One region of the Cellulosilyticum sp. I15G10I2 genome, then DNA from elsewhere that is predicted to be linked to it. Evidence: riboswitches for the same ligand, from Rfam matches in the RefSeq annotation. Region 1 holds a riboswitch; each other region holds the start of a gene.

Region 1 (4,137 bases):
AAAGGTTATACAAACCCATGATGCGCTATTAAATAAAACAGTCAATGAAGTAGGAAGAGCATAGGAGGATAGACAATGATAAGAGGATTATGGACAGCAGCATCGGGGATGACATCTCAGCAGCTCAATGTTGATACAATAGCAAACAATCTGGCAAATGTTAATACGGTAGGTTATAAAAAGGAAACAACTAATTTCAAGAGTTTACTCTATCAAACAATGGCCGCGCCTAATGTAGACAATGTGCAGCAGCCTACAACTATGCAAGTTGGACATGGGGTAAGAGCCCTGCCGAATTCCCGTAATTACAGTATGGGCATACTTCAAGAAACAGGAAATAATACGGATATGGCTATAGAGGGCAAAGGCTTTTTTACTGTACAAAAAGGTGATCAGATGACTTATACAAGAGACGGAAGTTTCCGCATTTCCCTTACAGAAGATGGGGCTTATGCACTGGTTACGTCTGATGGGAATACTGTTTTATCTGTAGAAGATGAACCTATTCTTATAGGAACGGAAATACCTGTAGATAAGGTAGTAATAGGTAAAGATGGCTCTATTTATTACATAGATGAAGAAACAAATATGCGTATGGAAATAGCACAGCTTAAAATCGTACAATTTGCCAATGTAGAGGGCTTAGAGGCTATTGGATCAAACTTATTTATACAGACAGCAGCATCCGGTGAACCTCTTATAGAAGGCGAAGAAGATGGGCTTATTAGAAGCAGTATCAGAACAGGTTATCTAGAAGGGTCTAATGTACAAGTAGCAGAGGAAATGGTAAAGCTAATTGTAGCGCAAAGGGCTTATGAACTTAACTCAACATCAATCAAAACGGTAGATACGATGCTTCAGCAAGCTAATGATCTTAAGCGTAGCTAAGGAGGGAAATAAGTGGAAATCAATTCATTGCAATTTAACCCTATCCTAGGGCAGCAAATAACGAGCAAAATAGAGCAAGAGCAAACCAAAGACTTTGATGCTATTTTTGAGCAAGCAGCAAGGGAACAAGATGATAAAGCCTTGAAAGATGCATGTGTGAAGTTAGAGAGCTATATGCTTTCACAGCTTTTTAAACAAATGAAAAAGTCTATGGTATCAGAAGATGGGCTAATACCAAAGGGGGACTATGAAAAAACCTTCGAGGATTATATCATTAATAATCAGTCAGAAGATATGGCAAAAGCTGGTGGTATTGGCTTGGCGGATATGATGTATAAGCAGATGACTAATGTCTATGCAAAGCAGATAAAAACAGATAATCAAAATAGTATAAATATTGACCAAGAAGTATAAAAAACGATCTATATTGACAATGTTATATTTGAGTGGTAGACTATATTATGAACTATAACTGAATAAATTCTTATCCAGAGAGGTGGAGGGACTGGGCCCTATGAAACCCGGCAACCTAGCATAAGCTAAGGTGCCAATTCCCACGCATATTTTATGCGTAAGATGAGGATGAATGATCGCATACTATTAACCTCATTTTAATGAGGTTTTTTTATTTGCTTTCTGTTAATCCTAACAGTAAGAATAGCTTATTGCAAATGCTGCTACAACGTAGTTGTGGAGCCAATGAGCCAAATCGTAAAATTAAAAGGAGGAGTAAAAAATGGCAAAAAGATTATTTACATCGGAATCAGTAACAGAGGGGCATCCAGATAAAATGGCAGATCAAATATCAGATGCGGTATTAGATGCAATTTATGCACAAGATCCACAGGCTAGAGTAGCTTGTGAAACAGCACTTACAACAGGCCTTGTACTTGTTATGGGAGAAATATCAACAAGTTGCTATGTTGATATCAATAAAACAGTAAGAGATACTATTAATGAAATAGGTTATAATAATCCAGACTTTGGCTTTGACGGACACGCATGCGGCGTTATTGTTGCATTAGACGAACAATCCGCAGATATTGCAATGGGGGTTGATAAGGCCTTAGAAGCAAAACGTGGTGAAATGTCAGATAGTGCTATTGAGGCGATAGGTGCTGGAGATCAAGGGATGATGTTTGGTTTTGCTTGTGATGAAACACCAGAACTTATGCCAATGCCGATATCTCTTGCACATAGACTTTCTAAAAAGTTATCAGAAGTACGTAAAAATGAAACACTTAGCTATTTAAGACCAGATGGCAAAACACAAGTAACCGTAGAATATGAAAATGATAAACCCGTAAGAATAGATGCAGTTGTTGTATCCACACAGCATGCAGCAGAAGTGACACAAGAACAAATTCATGCTGATATTATGGAACATGTTATTAAACCGATTATACCAGCTGAACTATTAGATGCAGATACAAAGTATTTTATTAATCCAACGGGACGTTTTGTAATTGGTGGACCAGTAGGGGACTCAGGACTTACAGGCCGTAAAATTATCGTAGATACTTATGGCGGCTATGCAAGCCACGGCGGAGGTGCTTTCTCAGGGAAAGATCCAACAAAAGTAGACCGCTCAGCAGCTTATGCAGCTAGATATGTAGCAAAAAATATAGTGGCAGCAGGCCTTGCTAAAAAATGTGAGATAGAACTTGCTTATGCAATAGGTGTTGCAAAACCAGTTTCTGTACTTATTAATACCCATGGAACAGGTAGTGTAAGTGATGAAGCCTTAGTTGAAATTGTGAATAAGCACTTTGATCTAAGACCAGCGGGGATTATTAAAATGTTAGATCTAAGACAGCCTATTTATAAACAAACAGCTGCATATGGTCATTTTGGACGTATTGATATAGATCTTCCATGGGAAAGAACAGATAAAGTTGATGTATTAAAAGCTGAAATAAAATAATTTATATAAACGATATGAAGCAGGGCCAGCTATTTTTTAATAGTTGGCCCTGCTTCATATCAGTAAACATGTGGTTTGAAGTTAAAGCGGCAGGCTCGTAATCAGAATGTAATATAAACTTAATAGGGAGATTTTCCTTGAAATTTCCAAATTTGTTTACTATAATTAACTAGAACGAGTAATTAAAGTGAAGATGGAGGTTTGTTATGAAGAAAAAATTAATAGCAGTAATTATGACATTGTTGATGTTACTTGGAACTGTGGGATGTAGCACAGAGGGGCTTAATCTATATGAAGAAATGAAAAAAACATCTGCATGGGAGTATGCAGAAAGTAAAGGAAACGTACTAGTAACTGCTGAGGTTCAGGGGCAAAAGTTTGAACTAGGGGCAGACTTTAGTGGATATGCTAATACAAAAGAAACACAAGCTTACGTAGAAATGCAAATTAATACGATTAAATTCAGCAATATGAGCCTAGATGTTAAAATGTCACCAGTTAAAATGTATGTTGATAATCAAACACTTTATATCAGCAAAACATATTTTACAGAGTTAATGCAAGTTTCTGGGGCTCCGATATCTGAGGCGTTAAACAGTATTGAGGCAGAGTTTATTGGGATTGATCTAAATACAGGCACGCAAGCCGCTATGTTAGATCAAAAAAAGGCTATGGCGCTTACAGAAGCTTTATTTAAAGGTTCTGAGGTAAAAGTACCTGTTACTCAAAATGGCAGAACATACACAATAGAACTTAATAGTGATCAAATGGTAGATTTATCAGTACAGTTTATAAAAGAAGTTATGAATAACATGGATGCTATTAATGAACTTAGTGGTACAGGTGTGACACAAAAAGATATAGATGAGAATAAAGAAGAAGTTGAACTTGCGCTAGTACAAGGTCAGGAGATGGTAAAACCTATGTTAGCTGGCAGTAAGGCAACGCTAAAATATGTTTTTGAGGATAATACATATAAAGAAGATATGGATATTGCACTTAAGTTTGCCTTTGGTGAAGAAAAGATCAATTTGAATATGGCCGTAAATGCCGATTCTAAAAAAAGTGCAAAAAAAGATTTTAAAGTGCCATCAAGTAATGTGCTTTACACTATGGAAGAGTTTATGCAGTTATTAATGAGTGTAAATGCTGGGGGTGTTTCAACAGAGGATACTAAACTCGTTCAAATCAGCCCAGAGCAAATTATTACGCGTAATCAAGAAAAGTATATCCCACTTAGAGGGGCTATGAGCCAGTTAGATGCAGCGGTTATATATGATGCTAAGACTAAAAAGTCAGTTATTATAACTGATAATGCAGAATTT
Region 2 (4,137 bases), on a different contig from region 1:
AAGTGTTATCTGTTAAAATATAGGTACAACAGCTCCTTGATATTTTTCTTCTATAAAGGCTTTAACTTGGTCACTTTTTAAAGCTTCAATCAAAGCTTTAATATCTTCACGTTTTTCATCTCCTACACGAACAACAAGGATGTTAGCAAAAGTCGTAGCTGCAAGTGAATCCTGCTCTTCTTTTGCAAGTGCATCAGTCGCTGCATTAAGTCCTGCCTGCAGTGCATTATTCCCATTGATAACAGCAAAGTCTACATCTGGTAAAGCCCTGGAAAGTTGTGCAGACTCAAGCTCTTGAATCTTAATGTTTTTAGGATTTTCAATAATATCATTAATTGTCGCTTTAAGCCCTGCATCCGGGCTTACTTTAATAAGACCTATTGTCTCTAATAAAAGTAGTGCTCTTGCTTCATTTGTTGTATCATTTGGTACAGCAATAGTGGCGCCGTCCTGAATGTCATCAAGCGACTTAGTTTTGCCTGCATAAATACCAAGCGGTTCATAATGAACAGAGGCCACTGATACAAGATTTGTTTTGTTTTCTTCATTAAAGTTATCTAAATAAGGTTGGTGCTGAAAATAGTTCGCATCTAGTTCTTTACTCTCAAGTGTAAGGTTAGGTTGTACATAATCTGTAAATTCTTTGATCTCCAGTTCATAACCTTTTTCTTTAAGCACATCTTTGGCTATGCCTAATATTTCTGCATGAGGTGTTACTGATGCACCTATTACAATTTTATTATCTTCCTTTTTTCCACAACCTGCAAAAAGTGAAAGAGTAAGTGTTGAAACGATTAATCCTGCTATTATTTTTTTCATAGTTATTGCCTCCATATAGTTATTATTTTTATTTTCTTTTATCTTTCTTGCTAGCAATCTTCATGCCTATTTCTTGTAAAATCTGGACAATGATAATAAGCAGTATAACGGTAACAATCATAATGCCCTTTTCATATCTGTAGTACCCATAGTTAATCGCTATAGTGCCAAGTCCGCCTCCACCGACTATGCCTGCCATGGCTGAATACCCAAGTATGGTTGTAGTGGCGATAGCTGCTCCTACAATAAGTGAAGGGGTTGCTTCTGGGACCATAACCTTGTAAATAATTTGGAACGGACTTGCCCCCATGGATAGTGCAGCTTCAATAATACCTTTATCAATTTCTTTAATAGATGATTCTACAAGCCTTGCAATAAAAGGTGCCGCAGCTATAACAAGCGGTACTACTGTTGCTGTTGAGCCAATAGTCGTTCCTGTAATAAAACGTGTTATTGGCAGCACTGCAATAAGTAAAATAAGAAAAGGTATAGATCTTGCTAAGTTAACAATAATATTAAGTATTTTATTGAGTCCAATATTTGGAAGTATGCCTCCCTTTTCAGTTGTCACAAGTATAACTCCTAGGGGCAGACCAATTATATAGGCTAATAAAGTAGATAGTAAAGTCATATATAAGGTTTCAAATACGCCTTTTGCTAGCATTTGTATAATCGTACTATTCCACATATCCACTTACCTCCTCTACCTGTAAGCTTTTCGAACTGAGATAGCTAATAACTTTATCTGCAGATGTCTCGTCTTCTGGCAGCTGAATAATTAGCTCACCAAATGCCCGGCCATCGATATTCTTCATATCTGCATAAAGTATATTAACCAGCACTTTGCATTCTAGAATCATACGTGCTACAGCAGGGTCATAAGATGAACTACCATCAAATATAATACGACAGCACCTTTTGCCTATTAAATGGTTAATACGGTTATCATTAGGATATACAAGTTTTTGTGCTGCTAAAGTTTTAGGATGTGTAAAGATATCATGTACCCGCCCAGCTTCTGCAATTTGGCTTTTATCAATAATTGCAACATGAGAGCATATTTTCTCAACGACACTCATTTCATGAGTAATAATAATAATGGTAATACCTAATCTTTGATTAATATCTTTTAATAAGGCAAGTATTGATTCTGTAGTAGTCGGATCCAGCGCTGAGGTTGCTTCATCACATAAAAGCACTTTAGGATTTGTCGCCAATGCACGAGCTATTGCAACACGCTGTTTTTGTCCTCCTGATAGTTGTGACGGATAGGCCTCTGCTTTATTTTCAAGTCCAACGAGCTTTAATAATTCTTCTGCCCGAAGACTAGCTTCTGATTTACTTACACCTGCAATTTCAAGCGGAAAACAAATATTACTCAGAACTGTGCGCTGCATCCATAAATTAAACTGTTGAAAAATCATACCCATCGACTGTCTTACTTGTCTTAAGCTTTTTTGATCAAGACTTCCAAGCTCCTTATCACCAAACCATATTTCTCCTTCTGTTGGCTTTTCTAAATAGTTAATACACCTTACTAAAGTACTTTTACCAGCACCACTCATACCAATGATACCAAAAATATCGCCCTTATTAATCTGCAAATTTATATTTTTTAAAGCTATAACCTCTCCGTTTGAAGAAGAAAAGGTTTTACCTAAAGCTTTCATTTCAATAATAGGACCTTCTAGCCGCTTGCTCACTTTTATCAACCCCTTCTTAAAAAATCCCGATGTACTTCTCATAGCTTATCATTTTTTAAGCCTCTTTTTGTCTTCTAAAAGACAAAAAGAGGCTTAAGACGTATTGTCACAATGCCACTTATCTTTCAGAATTTAAGTTCTGCTGGAATTAGCACCTTACATTAAATGAGGTTGCTGAGATATCTTCGGGCCAAGTCCCTCCATCTCTCTTGATAAGATTTCATTATTTAGTTTCTTGTTTGATACCAAAGTATCTAATTGACACTTAAGCATCTTATTGATACTCAGTATACTTGTATTTTTTTTGAATGTCAATACTTATTCCTAGTTTTTTTATACTTTTACTAAGGTTAATTTTGACAGTTTCCAATATTTAAATACTTATATTTAGTTGAAACAATCTAAACCTTCAATGTTTAACCTGTAAGTTACATCTTTTCTCTCTACAATTATTTTAATTTTTTTTCTAAGTTCCGCATCTTCACTAATCCGCGTTATAAGCTCCTTTGTTGGATTAATAGCAAAAGGGTAACCTACCATCTTTAACATTGTAAAATCTCCCGACGTATCCCCATAGGCATAACACGCTTGTAAATCAAGTTTATTACGGCTAACTATCTCTAAGATAGCATTTTTCTTGCTCTTAGAGTCCCACATTGGAATTATTTCTCCGCTGTACTTCCCATTTTTATCAACTTCATAAATGGTACCTCTATAATCATCCATCCCATACTTATTTGCTACTTCACTAACAAGTTCAATAGGAGAGCCTGAGATAGCAATCAGCTTATGTCCCTCTTCTTTATGCCACTTGATTCTTTCTCTTGAAAAAGTATATACACGATCACCCTTTTGCTCAATAACTCTTTTTGCTACATAAGCCATATGAAAAGGACTTATGCCTTTTACAGCTTCTGAGTAAACATCTACCATTTTAAGTAAATAAGTATCGTAGTCCCCCAGCCTTCTATCCCAATTGATAAAAGCTGGACGTACTTCACTATGCCATTTACTATTATCTATTAAATCGTACTTGATCATTTTTTTAAAGACCTCTGTAATCAGTCCTTCTCTATAGATTGTGCCATCGATATCAAAAAATGCCGCACCATTACCCATATTTTTCCCTCCTCATTCTGACCTATTCTTCTTTAATCTTTTATAAATCTTAAATGTCTTTATACTTTCTATAGTATTATATTAAAACTTTAATTGTTCTTTTGCTATAAAAACTTTTTGAACCGCCATTTTATATAAGCAACAAGCACTAAAATTAAGACCCCTGAACCCCAAGAAAGAATTTGTTGACCATATACACGATAACCCCAAATTTGATTGCCTCTGTCTAGTATAAGATGCAAAATATAGCCCCCGGCTAGTGCGCTCAAAAAACCACAAACTCCCATAATAGCAGCATTAACTCCTAAATAAGCTGTTTTATCTCCATCTGGTGCTAAATCAAGCTGAATCGCAAAAAGTCCTGGTGCAACCCCAGCCCAAGCTGCGCCTGTCAAAATAGAATATATTGTAAACATCATACGAGAATTGGTTGGTACTGTAAATCCATTTATGATAAATGCAAATGCCATGACTGAAAGCGCGGTTTTTAATACAA
Region 3 (4,137 bases), on a different contig from region 1:
ATTCAAATGATATTTTTCAAATTCTAGCTCAGATTCAAGCACAACTTCAAGTACAGGCACAATTACAAGAACAAATTCAGGAGCAGCTTCAAGAACAATTGCAAATTCAAGTTCAAGTGCAAGCGCAAATCCAAGCACAAGCACAAGCGCAAGTCCAAGCACAGGGTCAAGAGACAACCGATACAGATACCACTACAAATACCAATACGTCTACATCTAGCCTGATAACCATTAATTTCCTTCCATTTGTAGATGACGCTGTTACACCAGCACCATAAAGGAGTTATTAAATTGGATATGAGATGATTTTTTTCATAGATTAGGGGACGAGCTTCCTGTAAATGTATGAAAAAGCAAATTTTACCTTTTATCTAGGTGATGATTAAGAAAGGAGAACTACTTAGAGGATATGCAGGTAGTTCTCCTTCTTAATACTAAAGATCCTTTCTGGGGTAAGTAGGAAATAATGTTAAAAGTTTCATGAGAATAAAATTATAAAGTAAGACAAGAGGTGTTAAAATTATGGCTAAGGGAATTAATCTAATTAAAACGAATATAGTACAATCTGAAAAAAGTACTAAAGATATTATATTACAAACTAAAAAAATATTAGAAAAATCACTAGCGCAATCACAATATGGAGAGAATGTTACGCCACTCTTAAATGCAGTGCTTCAAATTGTTACGCAAATTAGCCAGCTTGCACTTGATGCTGCTATAGAAACAATGGAACAAGGTGAGGTTCAGAACGATGGGAATGTAGTTATAGAGAGTTCAAAAAATACACTTAAGGAAATAGAGGACATTAATGAAATAATTAAAAACTCACTGGAAAATCTATCGTTAAGTTCAGAGAGTTTGGTTGAATTTGCCGGTAAGGATATTAAAAATATTTTATCTATGTATACACCGAAGAAATAAAATAGGAGCAGTTTTTTGAAATAAATGATGCTAGATTACACGTTGCATCAAACTTTGTTTCAAGGAACTGCTATTATTTGCGTACTTTTGTGAATTAAGAGCTTGATAGCGACGTATTTTGACATAAATTATGGAAATAAGATGAAACAGTTGTAATTCTCGTGCAGATGATTTAGTATAGTAAAGATACTGTATGGGAGGCTTGAGCGTGTTACATTATATTTTTACAATTGTAAATCAAATATTTATTATGTTTTTACTTATGTTAGTTGGATATATTTTAAGTAAAAAAAATATATTAACTGAAGAAGGCACTAAGCAGATTTCTACATTACTTATGATGATTGTAACACCGGCGGTTATTATTGCTTCTTATCAAAGAGAATTTGAATATAAATTGGCAAAGATGCTTCTTATTTCATTTGCACTAGGATTAATTGCATATGCTGTACCTATTATTATAGGGAGTGTGTTATTTAAAACGGATAAAACTATAGATTTTCAAGATAAGCGTATGTGCCTTGTTTTTTCAAATAATGGATTTATGGCTATTCCTCTATTGCAAGCGCTGCTTGGCAGTATAGGAGTGTTTTTAGGTTCGGCACATATTGTACTTGGGAATGTATTTCTCTGGACCTATGGCGCAAAAACCATGGGCAGAGAAAAATATCAAATCAACTTAAAAACAGCTCTGATTAACCCAGGAACTCTTGCGATGCTTGGTGGACTCTTAGTATTTATTTCGCCTGTAAAACTACCGAATACTTTGTATCAAGTATTTAATTATATTGGGGCAATTAATATGCCACTTGCTATGATGGTTCTGGGAGCCTTTTTAGCAAAAACAGACTTTATCAGTTGCTTTACAGATAAATCTATTTATACTATAAGTATTTATAAATTAGTACTAGTACCAGCTGTTCTTATGGGAGTTCTTCACAGCATTTCAGCAGATCAGATAGTGACGGCAACACTACTTATAGGAGCAGCAGCGCCTACCGGAATTGTTGCGCCTATGTTTGCGCAGCGTTTTAATACAAAATATCTTTATAGTACAAAAGTTGTTACAGTAACAACGCTGCTGTGCATCATGACTATGCCAGTTTTTCTAACAATCATAGAATTTTTTTGGAAGTAGTAAAAAATAAAAAATAAAAAAGTATTGACACAGTAATATTATAGGAATACAATGGTATAAATTAAATATGCTTATCGAGAGAGGTGGAGGGACTGGCCCGAGGATACCCAGCAACCGTCATTACATTTGTGACAAGGTGCTAATTCCAGCAGGATAATCCTGAGAGATAAGGTTGAGTAAGTAACCGCCCTCTTCTCAGGAAGAGGGCGGTTTGATATTTTATAGCCCCTTATTGAAGCATATTAAAAATTTAATGTTGTTTCTCAGAATAATTTCACATTAAATAACATCATGAATAAGTTAACTTTAAAATGTGAAATCTATAGGATCAAAATAAAAAATATAAATTCAATAGTATAAGGAGGAATACAATATGGCAAATTGGAGTTTTGACACATTACAAATTCACGGAGGGCAAGAAGTAGATCCTGTTACAAAATCAAGAGCTGTGCCTATTTATCAAACAACATCTTATGTGTTTAATGATACAGAACACGCAGCCAACTTATTTGGACTTAAAGAACTTGGGAATATTTATACACGTATTATGAATCCTACAACAGATGTTCTTGAAAAAAGAATCGCACTGCTTGAAGGCGGAAAGGCAGCACTTGCTGTGGCATCTGGTTCAGCAGCTATTACTTATTCTATTCTAAATGTAGCGGGAGCTGGGGATGAAATTGTATCTGCAAGTACTTTATATGGAGGAACCTATAATTTATTTGCAAACACACTTCCTAATTATGGCATAGTAACAAAATTTGTAGATCCTGATAAAGCAGAAAATTTTGAAGCTGCCATTAATGAAAAAACAAGGGCTATTTTTATAGAAACCTTAGGAAATCCTGGTATTAATATTGTAGATATTGAAGCTGTAGCAGACGTAGCCCATAAACACGGTATTCCGCTTATAATAGACAATACTTTTGGAACGCCATATCTTATTAGACCTATTGAATTTGGAGCAGATATCGTAGTTCATTCAGCCACTAAATACATAGGTGGACACGGAACGACTATGGGTGGTGTGATTGTAGATGCAGGTAATTTTGACTGGGCAAAGAGTGGCAGATTTAAAGGTTTTACTACACCTGATCCAAGCTATAATGGTTTGGTTTATGCAGACGCATTTGGACCGCTTGCCTTCATTTTTAAAGCGAGAGTACAACTTCTAAGAGATACGGGAGCAGCGCTTAGTCCATTTAATGCGTTCTTGCTTTTACAAGGACTTGAAACATTATCTTTAAGAGTAGAAAGACACGTAGAGAATGCTGAGAAAATAGCAGCATACCTTGAAAATCATCCCAAAGTAGCTTGGGTAAAATATCCAGCACTTAAGAGCAATAAATACTATGAACTTGCGCAAAAGTACTTCCCAAAAGGAACAGGGGCAATCTTTACATTTGGACTTAAAGATGGTGATAAAGCTGTTGCGTTTATAGATAAACTTGAAATTTTCTCGCTCCTTGCCAATGTAGCGGATGCTAAATCACTTGTTATTCATCCAGCAAGTACAACGCATGCACAGTTAAATGAAGAACAACTCATTGCAGCTGGTGTATCAAAAGAACTTATTCGTTTATCAGTTGGTATTGAAGATGTGAATGATCTTATAGCAGATATTGAAAAAGCATTAAGTGAAATATAATAGTATTTTAACTTACTAGAAAACTAGAGGCTGGTTTCTAATCTTATTTATAAGGTATAGAGCCAGCCTTTTATTTGAAAACGACTACAAAGTGATTGGATAAAAGGGAGAAAAAAAGTTGCGCTATTTAATGAAGCGGTAGACAATTTAGTAAAATAGTTTTAAAATAATAATGATAATTTATTTTAAAACACTGCATCTTTTAAAAAGAGTGGTAGTTTAGGGAGGCTTTTTATGAAACAATTAAACAGTACAAAGAAAATGGTGCTTATTGCTATCTTTGCAGCAATCCAGATTATTCTTGCATGTACTCCACTTGGGTTTATACCAGTAGGCGTGACGAGAGCTACAACGGTACATATTCCTGTTATTTTAGGAGGTGTTCTGATAGGGCCTGGGGCAGGTGCGATACTTGGGGCGGTTTTTGGAC

What was found. A riboswitch is a leader RNA that binds a small molecule or an ion and turns the genes downstream of it on or off. The one in region 1 is predicted to bind S-adenosylmethionine.
Region 2: it holds a riboswitch for S-adenosylmethionine, as region 1 does, so the genes downstream of both, BN3326_RS00690 (methionine ABC transporter ATP-binding protein) here and metK (methionine adenosyltransferase) in region 1, are expected to answer to the same signal.
Region 3: it holds a riboswitch for S-adenosylmethionine, as region 1 does, so the genes downstream of both, BN3326_RS12750 (O-acetylhomoserine aminocarboxypropyltransferase/cysteine synthase family protein) here and metK (methionine adenosyltransferase) in region 1, are expected to answer to the same signal.

What each region holds. Positions count from the first base shown of each region.
Region 1 covers NZ_FMMP01000009.1:102,773-106,909, reverse strand. The annotation lists gene flgF (flagellar basal-body rod protein FlgF) at 1-64, shown strand, start outside; gene BN3326_RS09140 (flagellar hook-basal body protein) at 76-888, shown strand; gene BN3326_RS09135 (rod-binding protein) at 901-1,302, shown strand; SAM riboswitch class I at 1,370-1,471, shown strand; gene metK (methionine adenosyltransferase) at 1,625-2,812, shown strand; gene BN3326_RS09125 (hypothetical protein) at 3,019-4,137, shown strand, end outside.
Region 2 covers NZ_FMMP01000006.1:130,024-134,160, reverse strand. The annotation lists gene BN3326_RS00700 (MetQ/NlpA family ABC transporter substrate-binding protein) at 13-819, opposite strand; gene BN3326_RS00695 (methionine ABC transporter permease) at 848-1,507, opposite strand; gene BN3326_RS00690 (methionine ABC transporter ATP-binding protein) at 1,497-2,489, opposite strand; SAM riboswitch class I at 2,638-2,741, opposite strand; gene BN3326_RS00685 (HAD-IB family hydrolase) at 2,910-3,641, opposite strand; gene BN3326_RS00680 (MFS transporter) at 3,746-4,137, opposite strand, start outside.
Region 3 covers NZ_FMMP01000011.1:149,284-153,420, forward strand. The annotation lists gene BN3326_RS12735 (hypothetical protein) at 1-278, shown strand, start outside; gene BN3326_RS12740 (hypothetical protein) at 523-921, shown strand; gene BN3326_RS12745 (AEC family transporter) at 1,130-2,059, shown strand; SAM riboswitch class I at 2,128-2,232, shown strand; gene BN3326_RS12750 (O-acetylhomoserine aminocarboxypropyltransferase/cysteine synthase family protein) at 2,433-3,707, shown strand; gene BN3326_RS12755 (ECF transporter S component) at 3,942-4,137, shown strand, end outside.